DNA from 4 places in the Pararhizobium sp. DWP3-4 genome. Region 3 is predicted to be linked to each of the others. Evidence: predicted binding sites of a transcription regulator. Region 3 holds the regulator's gene; each other region holds the start of a gene.
The links. The regulator LexA, encoded in region 3, represses DNA repair genes until DNA is damaged. The targets are predictions, from matches to a motif close to TGTTCNNNNTGTGTTCNG.
Positions count from the first base shown of each region.

Region 1: ACP7E6_RS28765 (ATP-dependent helicase) is a predicted target of LexA. The motif match lies at 2,114-2,131, and genes of this name have one in related genera.
Region 2: ACP7E6_RS12060 (DNA polymerase IV) is a predicted target of LexA. The motif match lies at 2,302-2,319, and genes of this name have one in related genera.
Region 4: parE (DNA topoisomerase IV subunit B) is a predicted target of LexA. The motif match lies at 2,551-2,568, and genes of this name have one in related genera.

Region 1 covers NZ_JAFCXF010000027.1:1,292-5,502, forward strand. Annotated here, with positions in the region: gene ACP7E6_RS28740 (ferric reductase-like transmembrane domain-containing protein) at 1-328, shown strand, start outside; partial or broken gene glnQ (glutamine ABC transporter ATP-binding protein GlnQ) at 596-905, opposite strand; gene ACP7E6_RS28750 (ankyrin repeat domain-containing protein) at 1,179-1,586, shown strand; gene ACP7E6_RS28755 (hypothetical protein) at 1,579-1,890, shown strand; partial or broken gene ACP7E6_RS28760 (damage-inducible mutagenesis protein) at 1,838-2,083, opposite strand; gene ACP7E6_RS28765 (ATP-dependent helicase) at 2,259-4,211, shown strand, end outside.
Region 2 covers NZ_JAFCXF010000004.1:76,463-80,673, reverse strand. Annotated here, with positions in the region: gene ACP7E6_RS12080 (PleD family two-component system response regulator) at 1-615, opposite strand, end outside; gene ACP7E6_RS12075 (response regulator) at 731-1,102, opposite strand; gene ACP7E6_RS12070 (DUF3572 domain-containing protein) at 1,267-1,539, shown strand; gene ACP7E6_RS12065 (hypothetical protein) at 1,536-2,183, shown strand; gene ACP7E6_RS12060 (DNA polymerase IV) at 2,324-3,613, shown strand; gene ACP7E6_RS12055 (L,D-transpeptidase family protein) at 3,717-4,211, shown strand, end outside.
Region 3 covers NZ_JAFCXF010000001.1:1,050,012-1,054,222, forward strand. Annotated here, with positions in the region: gene ACP7E6_RS04975 (APH(3'') family aminoglycoside O-phosphotransferase) at 1-76, opposite strand, end outside; tRNA gene ACP7E6_RS04980 (tRNA-Asn) at 458-532, opposite strand; gene ACP7E6_RS04985 (hypothetical protein) at 752-1,030, shown strand; gene lexA (transcriptional repressor LexA) at 1,565-2,275, shown strand; tRNA gene ACP7E6_RS04995 (tRNA-Cys) at 2,791-2,864, shown strand; gene ACP7E6_RS05000 (hypothetical protein) at 3,092-3,310, opposite strand; gene ACP7E6_RS05005 (LysE family translocator) at 3,766-4,211, shown strand, end outside.
Region 4 covers NZ_JAFCXF010000004.1:217,896-222,106, forward strand. Annotated here, with positions in the region: gene ACP7E6_RS12865 (GNAT family N-acetyltransferase) at 1-152, shown strand, start outside; gene parE (DNA topoisomerase IV subunit B) at 258-2,333, opposite strand; gene ACP7E6_RS12875 (alpha/beta hydrolase) at 2,575-3,459, shown strand; gene ACP7E6_RS12880 (UbiA family prenyltransferase) at 3,585-4,211, shown strand, end outside.

The DNA.
Region 1 (4,211 bases), on a different contig from region 3:
CACCAGCCCTCCCGACATAGTCGACGCGCTACTGTTGCGCTCGCCAACACCGTTTTCTGTCTGGGGGGTGGCATCCATGTGGGCTCTCTTTGCAGCCGCGCTACTCTCTCTGTTGCGGCGGCGTCTCTCGCCGCGTTCCTGGCGCGTCGGCCACGCGAGCCTCGTCAGCATCGTAGTGCTTGGTGGTGCAGTCCACGCAATGTTGATCGAGGGCACGATGACCACAACGTCGAAGGCCGTGCTGTGCGGTCTCGCCATGACAGCAACCATGGCCGCGGTAGCGACCCCGTGGCTGCGTGCAAGAAGGCGCGCTCCAGGTAAGGAATGACCTTCTGGACCTCATGAGGACCGTCGTCGAATGGCGTTCGTTTCGTCACCACCCAACCCGGCGTATCCGAATTGCGGCCGAAACTTACATGGCAACGCCCTATTGCTCATTGCTTTGGATTCCGGTGGAGACGGCACAGCTCTCGTCTTATAGCCGCTCCCATTCGCCTGCTACAAGGTCATGGCCTGGAAGCTTGTCCAACTCCACCGCCTTGATTAGATTCGAACAACTGGCCTCGATTTACCTGTTCGACTTAGGAATTTGTTCTCAATGCATGAGAATTTGGCTGAGGAACAGTTTCGTACGCTCATGCTGCGGGTTGGTGAAGAATTCCTCCGGACTCCCCTCTTCGATGATCTGGCCGGAATTCATGAAAATCACCCGATCGGCAACCGCTCGCGCAAAAACCCATCTCGTGGGTGACGCAGACCATCGTCATGCCGTCACGAGCAAGGCTCGACATCGTATCAAGAACTTCCGAGACCATTTCCGGATCCAGTGCTGAAGTCGGCTCGTCAAATAGCATGACGGCCGGCTCCATGCAGAGGCTGCGGGCGATCGCGACGCGCTGTTGCTGGCGCCGGTTGAAGCAGCGGATCAGCGTGGATTTCCCAGAGCCGGAAGGGCCGCCCTCGTCTGCATTGAGCACCCCGCATGACGAGTGCAAATCGACATTCAGGCTTGCGCTGATTGTCGAAAAGCTCCAGTCTGGCTCCCTCGACGTTGCCGGCTAGGACTACCCCCATCTTCTAAGTCCCGACAGGCCCCCTGCCCCCAAATCCACTGACCCATGGCTGAAAAATTGGATCAAGAACTATAAAAGGCTTTCGTCATCGACGATTTCGAGACGATTAAAGTCCTCGTCAAGCAAGGCATCGACGTGAACTCGGTCGATGCCAGGGATGGAAGCTCGATTCTGCTTCGCGCCGTCATCGAAAATGATAAGAGCACGGTCGATCTGCTGCTTGAAAAGCATGCCGATTCAAATAAGTCGGACCGTCGAAAGATGACACCGCTCCACTATGCGGCGCTTTACAAGCACATCGATGTGGCTCGGGCATTGATCAATGCCGGCGCCTTTGTAGACGCACAGGATCAAGGCGGCAGCACGCCATTGGCCTATGCGGCGAGCGACAGAAGGGACGGATATCTCGAGATGGTAAAACTGTTGGTTGCTGGTGGGGCAAATGCCGATTTACGAATCAAGGATGGCAGATTGCTACTCGAATTCTACGGAATTTCCTTGAAAGATGAATGACGTATCGGTGAGAACGCTGATTGAAGAACTCGTGGATAGTGACATACGCACTTTAGCCGATCGCGAGCAATACCTTGGCTATGCCAAGAATGTCCGTGCGGGGCATCACGAATTAGCCATTACCGGCAATGCGTTCAGCGTGAAACTCACACGCGAGGGGGTGTTGATAGAGAGTCTCTGGGACGAAGCTATGGCTCTCGAACGTATGACACTGGACCAATTCATTGCAAAGGCTGAAATGATCTGCATCGTTTCGCTCGGCCGATGCCCAGCAAAGGGAGCGGCTCAGAGGGAAGAACGCTGATGCGCCACCGTGTCGTGGCGGCCATTGGTTGACCGAAGTCTATTCCCTCTATCGGGCGCCGGCATCGGCGCAGCGCGATGCCGATGGTGCCGGACGTTTCCGCCGCAACCTGCAGTCATCTGGAAGCCGTCATCGGAAGACGAACTAACTCTGCGACAACGGCGCCAAGCCCGTCAAACGCAGACCCTTGCTCTGGGCTTTCCAGCGGCGATCGCAGCTGATATGTTCATTATTTGTTCTTGTTATCCCGACGAGTCAGTTCTGATTCGGACGGTAGGCATGGCGGTGAGTTAGGAACGCGACGCACATGCGACGGGCATCCAAACCAAAACGGCCGGGACAGACTGGCAACTATCGGGGATCACGGCATGACGGTTTCCTATTTGGGAAAACTGAACGAGCAGCAGAGGCAGGCTGTGCAATTCGGCGTTGGACTGGCAGACGGACAAGTGGCGGGACCGCTACTAATCATCGCCGGCGCCGGATCCGGCAAGACCAATACCTTGGCGCATCGGGTGGCGCATCTGATCGTCAACGGCGCCGATCCGCGGCGCATGCTGCTGATGACATTTTCCCGTCGAGCGGCGTCCGAAATGGCGCGCCGTGTGGAGCGGATCTGCAAACATGTGCTTGGCGCCAATTCCGGCATTCTCGCCGACGCGCTGGCCTGGTCTGGCACGTTTCACGGGATCGGGGCACGGTTGCTGCGGATCTATGCCGAGCAGATTGGACTGAACGTAGATTTCACCATCCATGATCGCGAGGACAGTGCCGACCTGATGAACCTTGCCCGTCACGAACTCGGGTTGTCCAAGACCGAGAGCCGATTTCCGACCAAGGGCACCTGCCTGTCAATCTATTCGCGAGTGGTCAACTCGCAGACACCGCTGAATGAAATCCTGCGCCAGCACTTTCCATGGGTGGTGACCTGGGAAGAACAACTAAAGCAGCTGTTTGCTGCTTATGTCGAAGCCAAGCAGGTCCAGAACGTCCTCGATTACGACGACCTGCTGCTATACTGGGCCCAGATGGTCAGCGATCCTGATCTTGCCGACGATATTGGCAACCGCTTTGACCATGTGATGGTTGACGAATACCAGGATACCAACAGGCTTCAGGCCTCGGTGCTGATGGCGCTTAAACCCGGCGGTCGTGGTCTGACCGTGGTTGGCGACGATGCGCAATCGATCTATTCGTTTCGGGCAGCAACCGTTCGCAACATCCTCAATTTCCCATCATCCTTCAGTCCGGCCGCCGATATCATCACCCTCGACCGCAATTACCGCTCGACGCAGCCGATCCTGGCTGCGGCAAACGGCGTCATCGATCTGGCGCGCGAGCGCTTCACCAAGAACCTGTGGACCGACCGGCAATCGCTGGAGCGACCGAAACTCGTCACCGTCAAGGATGAAACCGAGCAGGCAAACTTCATCGTCGACCAGGTGCTGGCCAATCGCGAGACCGGCATGACGCTGAAGAACCAGGCCGTGTTGTTCCGCACGTCCAGTCATAGCGGTCCGCTCGAGGTTGAGCTGACCCGCCGCAACATTCCCTTCGTCAAATTCGGCGGCCTGAAGTTTCTCGACAGCGCCCATGTGAAGGACATGCTGGCCGTTCTGCGGTTTGCCCAGAACCCGCGCGACCGCGTCGCCGGCTTTCGCCTGCTGCAGATGCTGCCGGGGATCGGGCCAAAGACGGCCGGCAATATTCTCGAGACGATCGCGACCGACCCGGAGCCGCTGCTGGCCCTGGCTGAAATCCCGCCTCCGCCCAAGACCGGCGAAGACTGGACATCCTTCGTTCAGTTGCTCGCAAACCTGCGCAAGACCGAAGATGGCTGGCCCTCGGATATCGGTCAGGCACGCCTCTGGTATGAACCGCATCTCGATCGCATCCATGAGGATGCCGACACCCGCAAGGCCGACCTGCTGCAGCTCGAGCAGATCGCCAGTGGATACCCCTCGCGCGAACGCTTCCTGACCGAACTGACGCTCGATCCGCCTGACGCCACCAGCGACCAGGCCGGGGTGCCGCTGCTCGACGAAGACTATCTGATCCTGTCGACCATCCATTCGGCCAAAGGCCAGGAATGGCGCGCTGTCTTCATGCTCAATGTGGTCGACGGTTGCATACCCTCAGATCTTGGAACCGGCACGACCCAGGAACTGGAGGAGGAGCGCCGGCTGCTTTATGTCGCCATGACCCGCGCCCGGGATCACCTCGCTTTGATTATGCCGCAGCGGTTTTTCACCCATGGGCAGGCCGCGCAGGGTGATCGGCACGTTTACGCCGCAAGGACGCGGTTCATTCCGACGACCCTG
Region 2 (4,211 bases), on a different contig from region 3:
ATTCGAGTTGACGATGACCAGATCAAAACTGTTTTCGGCGGCCTCGAACAAGGCCGCCTGCGGATCCGACATCGCCGTCACTTCCGCGACCGGCTTCAAGGCCCGGATGATGCGCTCCTGCGAACTGCCCCTGCCATCGACAAGCAGGACATTGCCGAACTCGTCAGGCCGATCCGAAGAGGTCATATCCTGCAGACCGACATTGTGGGCGGTTTCGGCGCGAAGGCGCAGCTCGTCGCTGACATTCTTCAGCCGAACCAGGCTTTTGACGCGCGACATCAGTTGCAGGTCGTTGACGGGCTTGGTGAGAAAATCGTCAGCGCCGGCCTTCAGCCCTCTCACGCGGTCCGATGGCTGATCAAGCGCGGTGACCATGACGACGGGAATATGCGCCGTGCGCGGGTTCGACTTGAGCCGTTCACAGACTTCAAACCCGTCAATACCCGGCATCATAATATCGAGCAGGATGAGATCGACCGGCTGTTTCTCGCAGATTGCCAAAGCCTCATAACCATCGGCTGCCGTCAGCACATCAAAATACTCAGCCACAAGGCGCGCCTCGAGCAACTTGACGTTGGCCGGGATGTCATCGACGACGAGGATCCGTGCAGTCATGCAATCTTTCCTGCCAATACGCGCCTGAAACAGAAAGCCGGTTCAACTTTCAATGCCGTTTCACGCGCAAGAATATCGTTGAGGGGCATTCCTGCTGGAAACCCCTGGCGCTGCATCAGGCATCGCCCAAATAAGTCTTGATCGTCTCGATAAATTTCGGCACCGAGATGGGCTTGGAGACATAGGCCTCGCAGCCTCCCTGCCGGATGCGCTCTTCGTCGCCCTTCATTGCGAACGCCGTGACGGCGATCACCGGGATAACATGCAATTCGTCGTCTTCCTTCAGCCATTTGGTCACCTCCAGCCCGGAAACCTCCGGAAGCTGGATGTCCATCAGGATCAGGTCAGGGCGATGTTTGCGCGCAAGATCAAGGGCTTCCATACCATTCCGGGTCTGAATCGTCGTGTATCCGGATGCCTCGATCAGGTCACGAAAGAGCTTCATGTTCAGCTCATTGTCTTCAACAATCATAACCTGTTTGGGCATTTCGATCCCTTGATTTGCGGTTCCGGCTTGCATGGCCGTCGCATCGCTATAAGTTGCGGCGCGGTTGGGCTCATCGCCCCGGAAGCTTGAAGCTACAGCGATTTGGTTGAAAAACCGGTAATATTCCGTAGAAAATTGCCCGAATGCAAGAAGGACATCTGGACGTGACCCCATCCGAAGAAACAGCGATTTCCATCCTCGGCTGGCTTGCAAACGAACCGGAACTGCTCGGACGTTTCCTGGCACTGACGGGCACCGATCCATCATCCATGCGCCAAGCCGCCGCCGACCCCGGTTTCCTTGCCGGCATCGTCGATTTCCTCATGGGCCATGAGCCGACCCTCATGGATTTCTGCGCGGCGACCGGCACGCGGCCCGAGGATGTGGTGCGTGCCCATGCGATCCTGTCTGGCCCGGACAATCCGGGAGATTTCTGACTGTGACGGATACGCTTGATCTCAACCATATCCGTCTGACCGACCGGCCGCTGATCGTCTGCGACATCGATGAGGTTGTGCTTGAATTCCTGACACCATTTGGCAACTTCCTGCGCGCGTGCGGCCGTGATCTTCTGCCCCGCTCCTTTCGCCTGCATGGCAATATCGTAGAGCTTGACAGCGGCTTGCCGGTCGAGGACGCGAAAACGAGCGAACTGCTGGAGACTTTCTTCCGGCTGCAGGACCAGTGGCAGACGCCGGCAGATCGCGTTGTCGATACCCTGGCCGGGCTTTCCGCTGAAGCGGATATCATCTTCCTGACCGCGATGCCGCCACGTCACAGCGGCACACGCCGGTCGCTGCTCGACCGCCACGGCTTGCACTATCCCCTGCTTGCCAGCGAAGAGCCAAAGGGACCGATCATCAAGCGCCTGCACGATGCCCGCGACGTGCCGCTGGTATTCATCGACGATATCCTGCGCAATCTGCAGTCCGTTCAGACCCATGCGCCAGATTGCCTGCTGATCAACCTGATGGCCAACGACCAGTTCCGGGCGATGGCACCCGATCCGGGCGACGGTATCGCCAAGGCGGAGCGCTGGACGGACGCAGCCGCGATCATCCGCACGCATCTGCTGCGGTGAATGCCGGCCGGAAAACCGACGCTGGGCACAAAAATCGCTCAAGCTGACCTTTCCTGGGGAGGTCAAAGATTGCCTTCCCATGTCTTGAGACTCGTCAGTTTAGGGCGTATCGTGAAAATGTTCAACTTTTGTTCTGATCGATGCAAACAGACGCGCAGCAGTTTCCAGGGTTTTGCCGAGACTGTCTCACGGGCCAACCGGCCGGCATTCGCCGTTGCCGGGCCTGCGGCAGCCCACGCCTGCTCTATCATTCAGAACTCTATCAGCTGACGCTCGCCCATATCGATTGCGACGCCTTCTATGCCTCGGTGGAGAAACGGGACAATCCGGACCTTGCCGACAAACCGGTGATCATCGGCGGCGGCAAGCGCGGTGTCGTGTCCACCGCCTGCTATATCGCCCGCATCCATGGGGTGCGCTCCGCCATGCCGATGTTCAAGGCGCTGGAGGCCTGTCCGCAGGCCGTCGTCATCAAGCCGGACATGGAGAAATACGTGCGGGTCGGCCGCCAGGTGCGCACGCTGATGCAGGAACTGACGCCGCTGGTTCAGCCGCTGTCGATCGACGAGGCCTTTCTGGAGCTGAAAGGCACCGAGCGCCTGCATCACGATCCCCCTGCCCGCACACTGGCAAAATTCGCCCGGCGGATCGAACAGGAAATCGGCATTACCGTTTCGGTAGGCCTGTCCTATTGCAAGTTCCTCGCCAAGGTGGCGTCCGACCTGCAGAAGCCGCGCGGCTTTTCGGTCATTGGCGCTGCCGAGGCGCTGGATTTTCTGAAAGACAGGTCAGTGACGCTGATCTGGGGCGTCGGCAAGGCCTTTGCGGCAACCCTGGAGCGCGACGGTATCCGCACCATAGGCCAATTGCAGACAATGGACGAAACCGACCTGATGAAGCGCTACGGCACGATGGGGCAGCGCCTCTACCGGCTGTCACGCGGCCAGGACGAGCGCACCGTCGATATCGACGGTGAAGCCAAGAGCGTTTCCTCGGAAACGACATTCAACGACGACCTCTGTAACTATGACGACCTGGTGACGCATCTGCGCCGGTTGAGCGAACAGGTGGCCCACCGGCTGCGCAAGGCCGACATTGCCGGCCAGACCGTCGTGCTCAAGCTGAAGACCGCCGACTTCAAGAGCCGGACGCGCAACCGCCGTCTCGACAGCCCGACCCGGCTTGCCGACCGGATTTTCCGCACCGGCATGCAGCTTCTGGACAAGGAGACCGACGGCACGAAATTCCGCCTGATCGGCATCGGTGTCTCCGACCTCTCCAATCCCGACCTTGCCGATCCGCCCGATCTCGTCGATACGCAGGCGACGCGGCGCGCGGCGGCGGAAGCCGCGATCAATACGCTGCGCGACAAATTCGGCAAGGCGACGGTCGAGACCGGCTATACGTTCGGCAAGGGCCGGCGAAAATAACCGGCTTCACATTCCCGTGTTCCGCGCGGAGCAGCAAAGTTTCCTTAAACCTCTCAGGCTAGGCTGATGTTGTGTTTGTTGCGTCCGGATGTTCCTCATGGTTTTGCGTTTTACATTTGGTCTCGGCCTCGCCTCCGCCCTGTCTGCCAGCGTGGCATTCGCGGGCGAGCAGGCTCCCCTGCAGATCGTCGTGTCGCGGGACCAGCAATCGCTGGTGGTCTATGACGGCAACACAGTCGTCGCCACGTCGAATGTCTCGACGGGCAAAGCCGGCCATTCGACGCCGACAGGCATTTTCTCGATCCTGGAAAAACGCCGGTTTCACAAGTCGAACATCTATTCGAACGCCCCGATGCCGTTCATGCAGCGTCTGACCTGGTCGGGCATCGCGCTGCACGCCTCCAATCACGTTCCAAGCTATCCGGCCTCGCATGGCTGCGTGCGGCTGCCGGACGCCTTTGCCAAACAGCTGTTCAAGATGACCGGGCGTGGTTTGCATGTGCTGATCTCCGATCGCCAGCTGACGCCGGTTGCGATCTCCGATCCGTTGCTGTTCCAGCCGAAAGAGAAAGAACCGGCATTGCTGTCGGACGCGACG
Region 3 (4,211 bases):
TACGCCGAAACAGCGCATCTCCCGATTCGCCGTGACGATAGGCAGTCCACTGGCTTCCCAGAGAAAATCCTGGCAACCGGGCCGTACCGGATCGAAAGTCAGTCACGTATCATCCCCCACGGCCTGTTTAGCGAAGGCGAATTGCGCCCCCGCACCACATAGATTTTGGCAACCGCAATTTCACCGTCACTGAACAGAAAGCCGGGTTTTTGCGCGGTTTCTTTTTGCTGACAAAGGTCGAAGGGCGCGGGGACTTCTGCCAAACCGGTGCATTCGTGAAGCTGAGATTCGACACAACACCGCGACCTTTGCATTGCTGTTGATGATCGAAGGGCTAGGTGCCCCGCTGGTGGCGATGACCGATGATACCGCAAACTACCATGCCACGCCGGTTACCGGCCGACCCATTCGCCTCGAATCAAAAAGGCCTTGCTTTTTCAGCAAGGCCTTTGAAAACTGGCTCCCCGGGCCGGATTCGAACCGGCGACCTGTCGATTAACAGTCGAATGCTCTACCGCTGAGCTACCAGGGATCATCTGCGGCGGTATGTCCTGCAGAAGTGAGGCTGCTAATACAAATGCTTTTCCGATTTGCCAAGCGGTTTTTCAAAAAAAACGCACAATCTTGTCAGACTGTGGAGAACTTCCCATCTGTGGGAGGCAGCGCATTCCGGCTGCCTGCGAGCCAAACCCTTGGCATTGCGGGACTGTAGCATAACGGGCACGCGCTTTACGCTTGATAGGTGGAATATATGGCAGAACCGCAAAAAACGAAAAAATTCGGCATCGACGCGCGAACGCATGAACTGGTCATTGGTTCATGGCGGATGCGGCTGCCGCAATCGCGTCTATTGCGCATCACCATCGGCGGCACGTTGATTTTTGGCGGCATCCTCGGGTTTCTGCCGGTCCTCGGATTCTGGATGGTGCCGCTGGGGTTCCTTGTCCTGTCGCATGATCTCGCCTTCGTCAGGCGCCGGCGACGCAGGCTATCGGTGTGGTGGGCGCGAAAATGGCAAGCGTCCAATTAGAACACCGTAACAGCTGCTGTTTCAGGACATCATGCTAGGGGGTGTCGATCGTTCCTTGATTGGGCCGCGTCGCCACACCGGCTGCCGGGGCATTCTCCTGGACTCGGGGTCGCGGCATTAACCTCTGTGCTCTTGCTAAACATTCCCGCACCTCAAAGCCAGCAACACCAGCCGCCCAAGAAATCCTGACATGCCTTTTGGCATTTAGCTGTGCGGTTCGGTTTGTCTTTTCCGGCGAAAACGACATTGCCACGCTCATCGACATGCCGTGCCATTACATCCATCAGTCTTTTTTGGAGCCACGGTCCTTACAAACGAACCGCTCCAGGTTGTGCAGAGGTTCTGTAATACGGCCCACTTCTGCGCGAGCGGGAATACTCCGGTGAAAACAGTAGGATGAAAGGACCCGATCCGATCGTTTGTGTCGCCATGTGCCCTTTGAAAACATTCGATGATTTTTAAGCACTTGCGGAACACATATGGAACAGATAATGTTCGTTCTTGATTTGTTTCTCGATTCTGGAGTGATCGTTCATGCTGACCCGCAAGCAACAGGAACTGCTTCTGTTCATTCACGAAAGAATGAAAGAGTCGGGTGTGCCTCCATCGTTCGATGAAATGAAGGATGCGCTGGATCTGGCCTCAAAATCCGGCATTCACCGGCTGATCACAGCGCTTGAGGAGAGGGGGTTTATCCGCCGCCTTCCCAACCGTGCGCGTGCACTGGAGGTGATCAAGTTGCCGGAGGCCTATTCGATGAGCCTCCAACCCAAGCGGGGCTTTTCACCGAGCATCATTCAGGGCAGTCTTGGCGTGCAACCGGCCCCTGCAGCTCCCGCCAAAGCCGCCGCAAACAGCGATACGGTCTCGATACCGGTGATGGGCAGGATTGCCGCCGGTGTGCCGATCTCGGCGATCCAGAACAACACGCATGATATTTCCGTGCCCCTCGAGATGGTCGGCGCAGGCGAGCATTATGCACTTGAAGTACGCGGCGATTCGATGATCGAGGCAGGTATTCTGGATGGCGACACGGTCATCATCCGCAACACGAACAGCGCCAGCCCGGGCGAAATCGTCGTCGCTTTGGTTGATGACGAGGAAGCGACGCTGAAGCGTTTTCGACGGAAAGGGGCGTCGATCGCACTGGAGGCCGCCAACCCTGCCTACGAAACCCGCATCTTCGGGCCTGACCGGGTCAAGATACAGGGGAAACTTGTCGGACTGATCCGCCGTTACCATTGAACGGACCACGTCTTCTGCCCGCATGATCAGGTGATAACCGAGCGATGCGCACTGCAACGCAAAAAAACTCGAATGACGATGGAAAACGGCCGCAGAGCTCGGAGCGACAAGGCGTTGGCGATGCGTTGGATTTGAGATCACGTCTTCTCAGCGCTGCTTTCAAACTTGGTACTTGGCAGGACTTGGTTTCAGCCAAGTCAACCAGCGGCGGGGCCGCTCCATCATTCAACACGGCGGAGATGGCGCCTGACTATGGGGCGACTTTCGAAACCCGCCTTCCATTCCCTTCGGTAATGCACCAATCGATCAGGGCAGGGGCGTTGCGAATTTTCATCGGCTGCTGTGATCTCGTTCCGGTTTGTCGGAGGCCAACTTAAGCGTCGCCTCAGGGTTGTGACGACAGATCGGAAATATCATTTCGGAACTGGCCAAGAGCGTTTTTGAGAAATATCCTCTTGCGATTTGTCTAGGATCATTCTAAACCGCCGCCACAGTTCGACTATTTGAACTCGTGAGGCCTCGTGGCGGAGTGGTGACGCAGAGGACTGCAAATCCTTGCACCCCGGTTCAATTCCGGGCGAGGCCTCCAAATTTCCCACAGATGTCAGTCTCAGGCGGAAACGAGCAACGGCGTTGCCGTTTCGACCAAGGTCGATTACGGCGCGAGCAAATCCTTCCACGCGATTTTTTCAGGCAGAACCTCTGGACCGTTGTTTTAATCCGGCACTCTTGATCAGGAAGAGACAAGCAGTCGGCAACAATGGATGGGCGTTCCGCGTCCACCGTTGCGGTCGGGATATCACGGACCGGGGCTAATCAATGATAATAGAAGCAGGCGCAATCGGCCTTGCTGTCATCCGGTTTCGTCCAGACGCGTACCGCCAGTTTTTTGGCTGCACCTGTTTCGTCCAGCCGAAGTCCGAGCAGTGACACGGCCGCAAGCTTCGGGTTGACCGCATCGATCTCGATGGTGGATCCGACCTGATGGACGCCCTGCTTCGGGGTCCAAGTGAAAAACTGCACGCTGTAATGCATTGCATTCTCCTTCGCCGGCTTGCAGCACATACGTTCAAGTGGGGAACAGACGCTGCAACACGCTGGTCACGGGCGCTCCACTGCTGAATGCGTACTCAATGCGTAGGAGTGACGATAACATAATTTGGCAGCCGGGGAAACAATCTCGCCATAATATGCACCGAACGATCACTGCTCATCATCCATCCGCACGGCATGCATCGCCTGTGAAATGCGCATGACGCATTTTGATGCTGCGGCCCCCAATGATCACCAGCAATGGCGGTAACCCGCCGTTAACGCTGGTGGCAGTTCGACTGCCTGTTCATGCCGAAATACGGCACCTGCCGTATGTCTCTTGCACCCCTCCTGCGTGCATTTCTCCCGGCGTCGATGACAGAATCGCGGCTTGACCGGGATGGCTTCATCAACGCCGTTCTGAACAAGGGGCGGCGCTACCGGTTGGAGGAGCCGCTATGTTGCCACTGGAACAGTTGATGCCGTTCGCCTTTGCGACTCTGATTTTCGCTTGCATGCCAGGCCCTGCCATTCTCTACATGACGGCACAGACACTGGCGCACGGGCCGCGGGCCGGATTGATGGCGGCCTTCGGTATTCATCTGGGCTGCTACGTTCATATCGTCGCGACAGCATTGGGTTTGGCGGCGATTCTCGACCAAGCGCCCGCCGTTTACAATGTCATCAAATTCGCCGGCGCCGCCTATCTCGTGTGGTTGGGTGTCACCATGTTTCTTGGCCGCCGGCGGGACGGCGAAAAAATTGCCAACGCAGCGCCCGGCGTTCTGCGTGACAGTATCGTCGTCGAGGTCCTCAATCCCAAGACCGCGCTGTTTTTTCTGACCTTCCTGCCGCAATTCATCGACCCGGCACCCGGCACACCTGTGTGGCTGCAGTTTCTCAT
Region 4 (4,211 bases), on a different contig from region 3:
AGGCCGGCCTGTCGGCGATCCGACTGGAGACCGGCATCTACCAGCCCGAGGCGATCGGCCTCTACAAGACCGCCGGCTATGTCGAGATCGGGCCGTTCGGTTCTTATCAACCGGACCCGCTCAGCCTGTTCATGGAAAAAGCCATCGCCTGACGCAGAGTCAGTTCCTCGCAGGGAAAATCGTTTCCGCTCCGTCAGTTGGAGCGGAAAGTTGAATCAATTCAGCAGCGTGTTGAATCGGCCTATCAAGGCTTTGACCTAGATGTCCAGGTTGTCCGCAAACACGGCACGTTCCTGAATGAAGCGGAAGCGGGCGTCGGCCTTGGTGCCCATCAGGTTGTCGACGGCTTCGCGCGTGCCTTCGAAATCCACCTCGTCGATGGCAACCTTCAGCAGCGTGCGCTTGGCCGGATCCATGGTGGTTTCCTTCAGCTGCGCCGGCATCATTTCGCCAAGTCCCTTGAAGCGGCCGATCTCGACCTTGCCGCGGCCGTTGAATTCCGTCTCCATCAGTTCCACCCGATGGGCGTCGTCGCGGGCGTAGAGCGTCCTGGCCCCTTGCGTGATGCGGTAGAGCGGCGGCACGGCCAGATAAAGATGGCCACCCCGCACGAGCTCCGGCATTTCCTGGTAGAAGAACGTGATCAGCAGCGAGGCGATATGGGCGCCATCGACGTCGGCATCGGTCATGACGATGACGCGCTCGTAGCGCAAATCCTCCTCGCGGTACTTGCTGCGCGTGCCGCAGCCGAGCGCCTGGATGAGATCGCTGATCTGCTGGTTGGCTCCAAGCTTTTCACGGCCGGCGCTGGCAACATTGAGGATCTTGCCGCGCAGCGGCAGGATCGCCTGGTTGGAGCGGTTGCGTGCCTGCTTGGCCGAGCCGCCAGCCGAATCGCCTTCGACGATGAACAGTTCGGCGCCCTCGGCCGAATTCTGCGAGCAGTCGGCAAGCTTGCCCGGCAGGCGCAGCTTGCGCACCGCCGATTTGCGGGTAACCTCTTTTTCCTTGCGGCGGCGCACCCGTTCGTCGGCGCGCTCGATCACCCATTCCAAGAGCTTATGGGCTTCCTGCGGGTTGTCGGCGAGAAAATGGTCGAACGGATCGCGCAGCGCGTTTTCGACGATGCGCTGGGCTTCGACGGTCGCCAGCTTGTCCTTGGTCTGGCCGACGAATTCCGGTTCGCGGATGAACACCGACAGCATGCCGGCCGCCGAGATCATCACGTCTTCGGTAGTGACGATCGCCGCGCGCTTGTTCTGCGTCAGTTCGGCATAGGCCTTCAGGCCCTTGGTCAGCGCGATGCGGAAGCCGGCTTCATGCGTGCCGCCTTCGGGTGTCGGAATGGTGTTGCAATAGGAATGCACGACGCTGTCGCCGCCATACCAGGTGACCGCCCATTCCATCGCGCCGTGGCCGCCGGTCTTTTCCGTCTTGCCGGCAAAGATTTCGCGGGTGACGGTGAATTCCTTGCCCATCGTCGCCTGAAGGTAGTCCTTCAAGCCGCCGGGGAAGTGGAACACCGCCTTGTCCGGCGTATCCGTGCCTTCGATCAGTGCCGGATCGCAGGACCAGCGGATTTCGACGCCGCCGAACAGATAAGCCTTCGACCGCGCCATGCGAAACAGCCGGGCCGGATCGAATTTTGCGTGCGAACCGAAGATCTCCGGGTCCGGGTGGAATTTCACCTTGGTGCCGCGCCGGTTCTGGATATCGCCCAGCTCCTCCAGCCCGCCTTGCGGAATGCCGCGCGAAAAGCGCTGGCGGTAGAGCTTGCGATTGCGCGCAACTTCGACTTCGAGAATGTCCGAAAGCGCGTTGACGACGGAAACGCCGACGCCGTGCAGACCACCTGAGGTCTCGTAGACCTTGCTGTCGAACTTGCCGCCTGCGTGCAGGATGGTCATGATGACTTCGAGCGTCGACTTGCCCGGGAATTTCGGATGGTTCTCGACCGGGATACCGCGGCCGTTATCGGTGACCGACAGGCAGCCTTCGGCGTCGAGATGGACGTCGATGAAATTGGCGTGTCCGGCGACCGCTTCGTCCATCGAATTGTCGATGACTTCGGCAAACAGGTGATGAAGCGCCTTTTCGTCGGTGCCGCCAATATACATGCCCGGCCGCCGGCGAACCGGCTCCAGCCCCTCCAGAACTTCGATCGTCGAGGCATTGTAATCGCCGGTATCGGCCTTCAGCGTCGTGGAGGCGCCGCTGCGCTGTTCCACCACGGGAGCGGCGGGCGTCACAACGACCGGCTTCGGCACGACGGCATCCGTCGCAGGCTTCGGTACCAGGGGCAATGCTGAAAAGAGATCGTTGCTGTCGGTCATAGTCTGTTTTGATGTCTTTCCGTGGTGGCGGCTTCAGATCCGGGCCGGGGTGCGGACTGGGCCGTCATGAATGTCTGCACGAATCGCCGGAATTCTGCCAAATTCCTGGCGCGAGAGCGACTTGGCCAGCCTTGTGTCTCAGCCGCACGCGTCAACACGCCGATCGTGCCTTCAATAGCCCCAACTGTTGCTTTGCGGAAGGTCCGATGGCAAGGCTTGGATCAAAAGAGGAACATTCCGGATGCACCTGTCCACAGCTCATTTGATCTTTCGCGTTGTTTTTGCCTCAATTGTCATGGTCGTCTTGGCTTTGCCGGCGCAGGCAGCACCGCTGAAGCCATTCAAGGACGAGCTGTTTTCCTACGGAACGGTACTGGAAACCGGGGATGACGGCGATTACCGCGTCATCGATTACGATAAGATGCGCGATATCCACGGCCGCGACCAGGAGCCGGAACGCCGGGTAAGGCGGGCCTATGTGTCGCTCGGTGTCAAGCGCGCGCAGGCCAACGAGACGCTTGATCTGGCCAACCGGCCGCTCGATGTGTTGCGGGTCGGTGCCCCGAGTGGTGCGGCATTCACGGTCATCTTCATCCACGGCCGGGGCGGCGACCGGCGGCTCGGCGCCAACGACTGGTCGTTCGGCGGCAATTTCAATCGCCTGAAGAACCTCGCTGTTGAAAACGGCGGTGCCTACTATGCCCCGAGCATCCGCTCCTTCGATGATGCGGGTGTCGCAGACATCGCCGGACTGGTCGCCTTTGCCCGACAGCAATCACCGGGCAGGCCGGTGGTGCTAGCCTGTGCCTCGATGGGCAGCTTCATCTGCTGGGGCATCACCCGAAACCCCCAGGCGGTTGCGGCCCTCAAGGGCATGATGATCATGGGGGGGCCTGCCGATCCCACGTTCAACAAGAGTGCCGCCTACAAAAAGAAACTGCCGATCTTCTTCAGTCACGGCAGCGACGACAGCGTCTATGCAGCCGCCGATCAGATTGCGTTCTACCGGTCGTTGAAGAAAGCCAATTATCCCAGCCGCTTCGTGCTGTTCCAGACCGGATCGCATGGCACCCCCGTTCGCATGACGGACTGGCGCGATGCGTTAAACTGGATCGGGCTTGACTGAAGCTCCTAATATATCCGGGATTCGTTAACCAACGCCGTAGTTTGAAACTTTAAGGCGAGCGCTGTTTGCTTTTTCGAAACCTGATCATGGGACTGTCCCAGGGGTATATTATCGGGGTTTGATCTATGGATGCTCGGACAGAAACGCGGCATATTCCGCTGTGCGTCGATCTCGATGGCACGTTGCTTGCCGCCGACACGCTCTGGGAGGGCGTGGCGATCATCCTCTTGCGCAATCCGTTGATGGTGTTTGCAGTCCTTGTCTGGATGGCGAAGGGCAAGGCACGGCTGAAATACGAGGTTGCTGCGCGCTCCGGACGTCAGGCGGCCGACTGGCCCTATCGCGAGGCGGTACTTCAACGCCTGGCACGCGAACGCGAAACCGGCCGGCAAGTCATTCTGGTCACCGGCGCCGCCGAAAGCGTCGCGCTCGGGGTCGCAGCTCATACCGGCGCTTTTTCCTCCGTCCTGCACAGCACCACGGACATCAACCTCACCAGCCGCCGCAAGCGGGAAAAACTGATCGAACAGTTCGGCGAGGGCGGGTTCGACTATATGGGCAACAGCCGCGATGACGTGCCGGTGTTTGATGCCGCGCGCAAGGCGATTGTCGTGGCACCCGATGCCGCCGCCGAAAAATGGCGGCGGGCCCATGATGCCGAGCGGCTCGATCTCGGCAGCGCCGCACCTTTCGCCGCCCTGAAATCGATCCGGGTGCATCAATGGGCAAAGAATGTGTTGATCGGCGTGCCG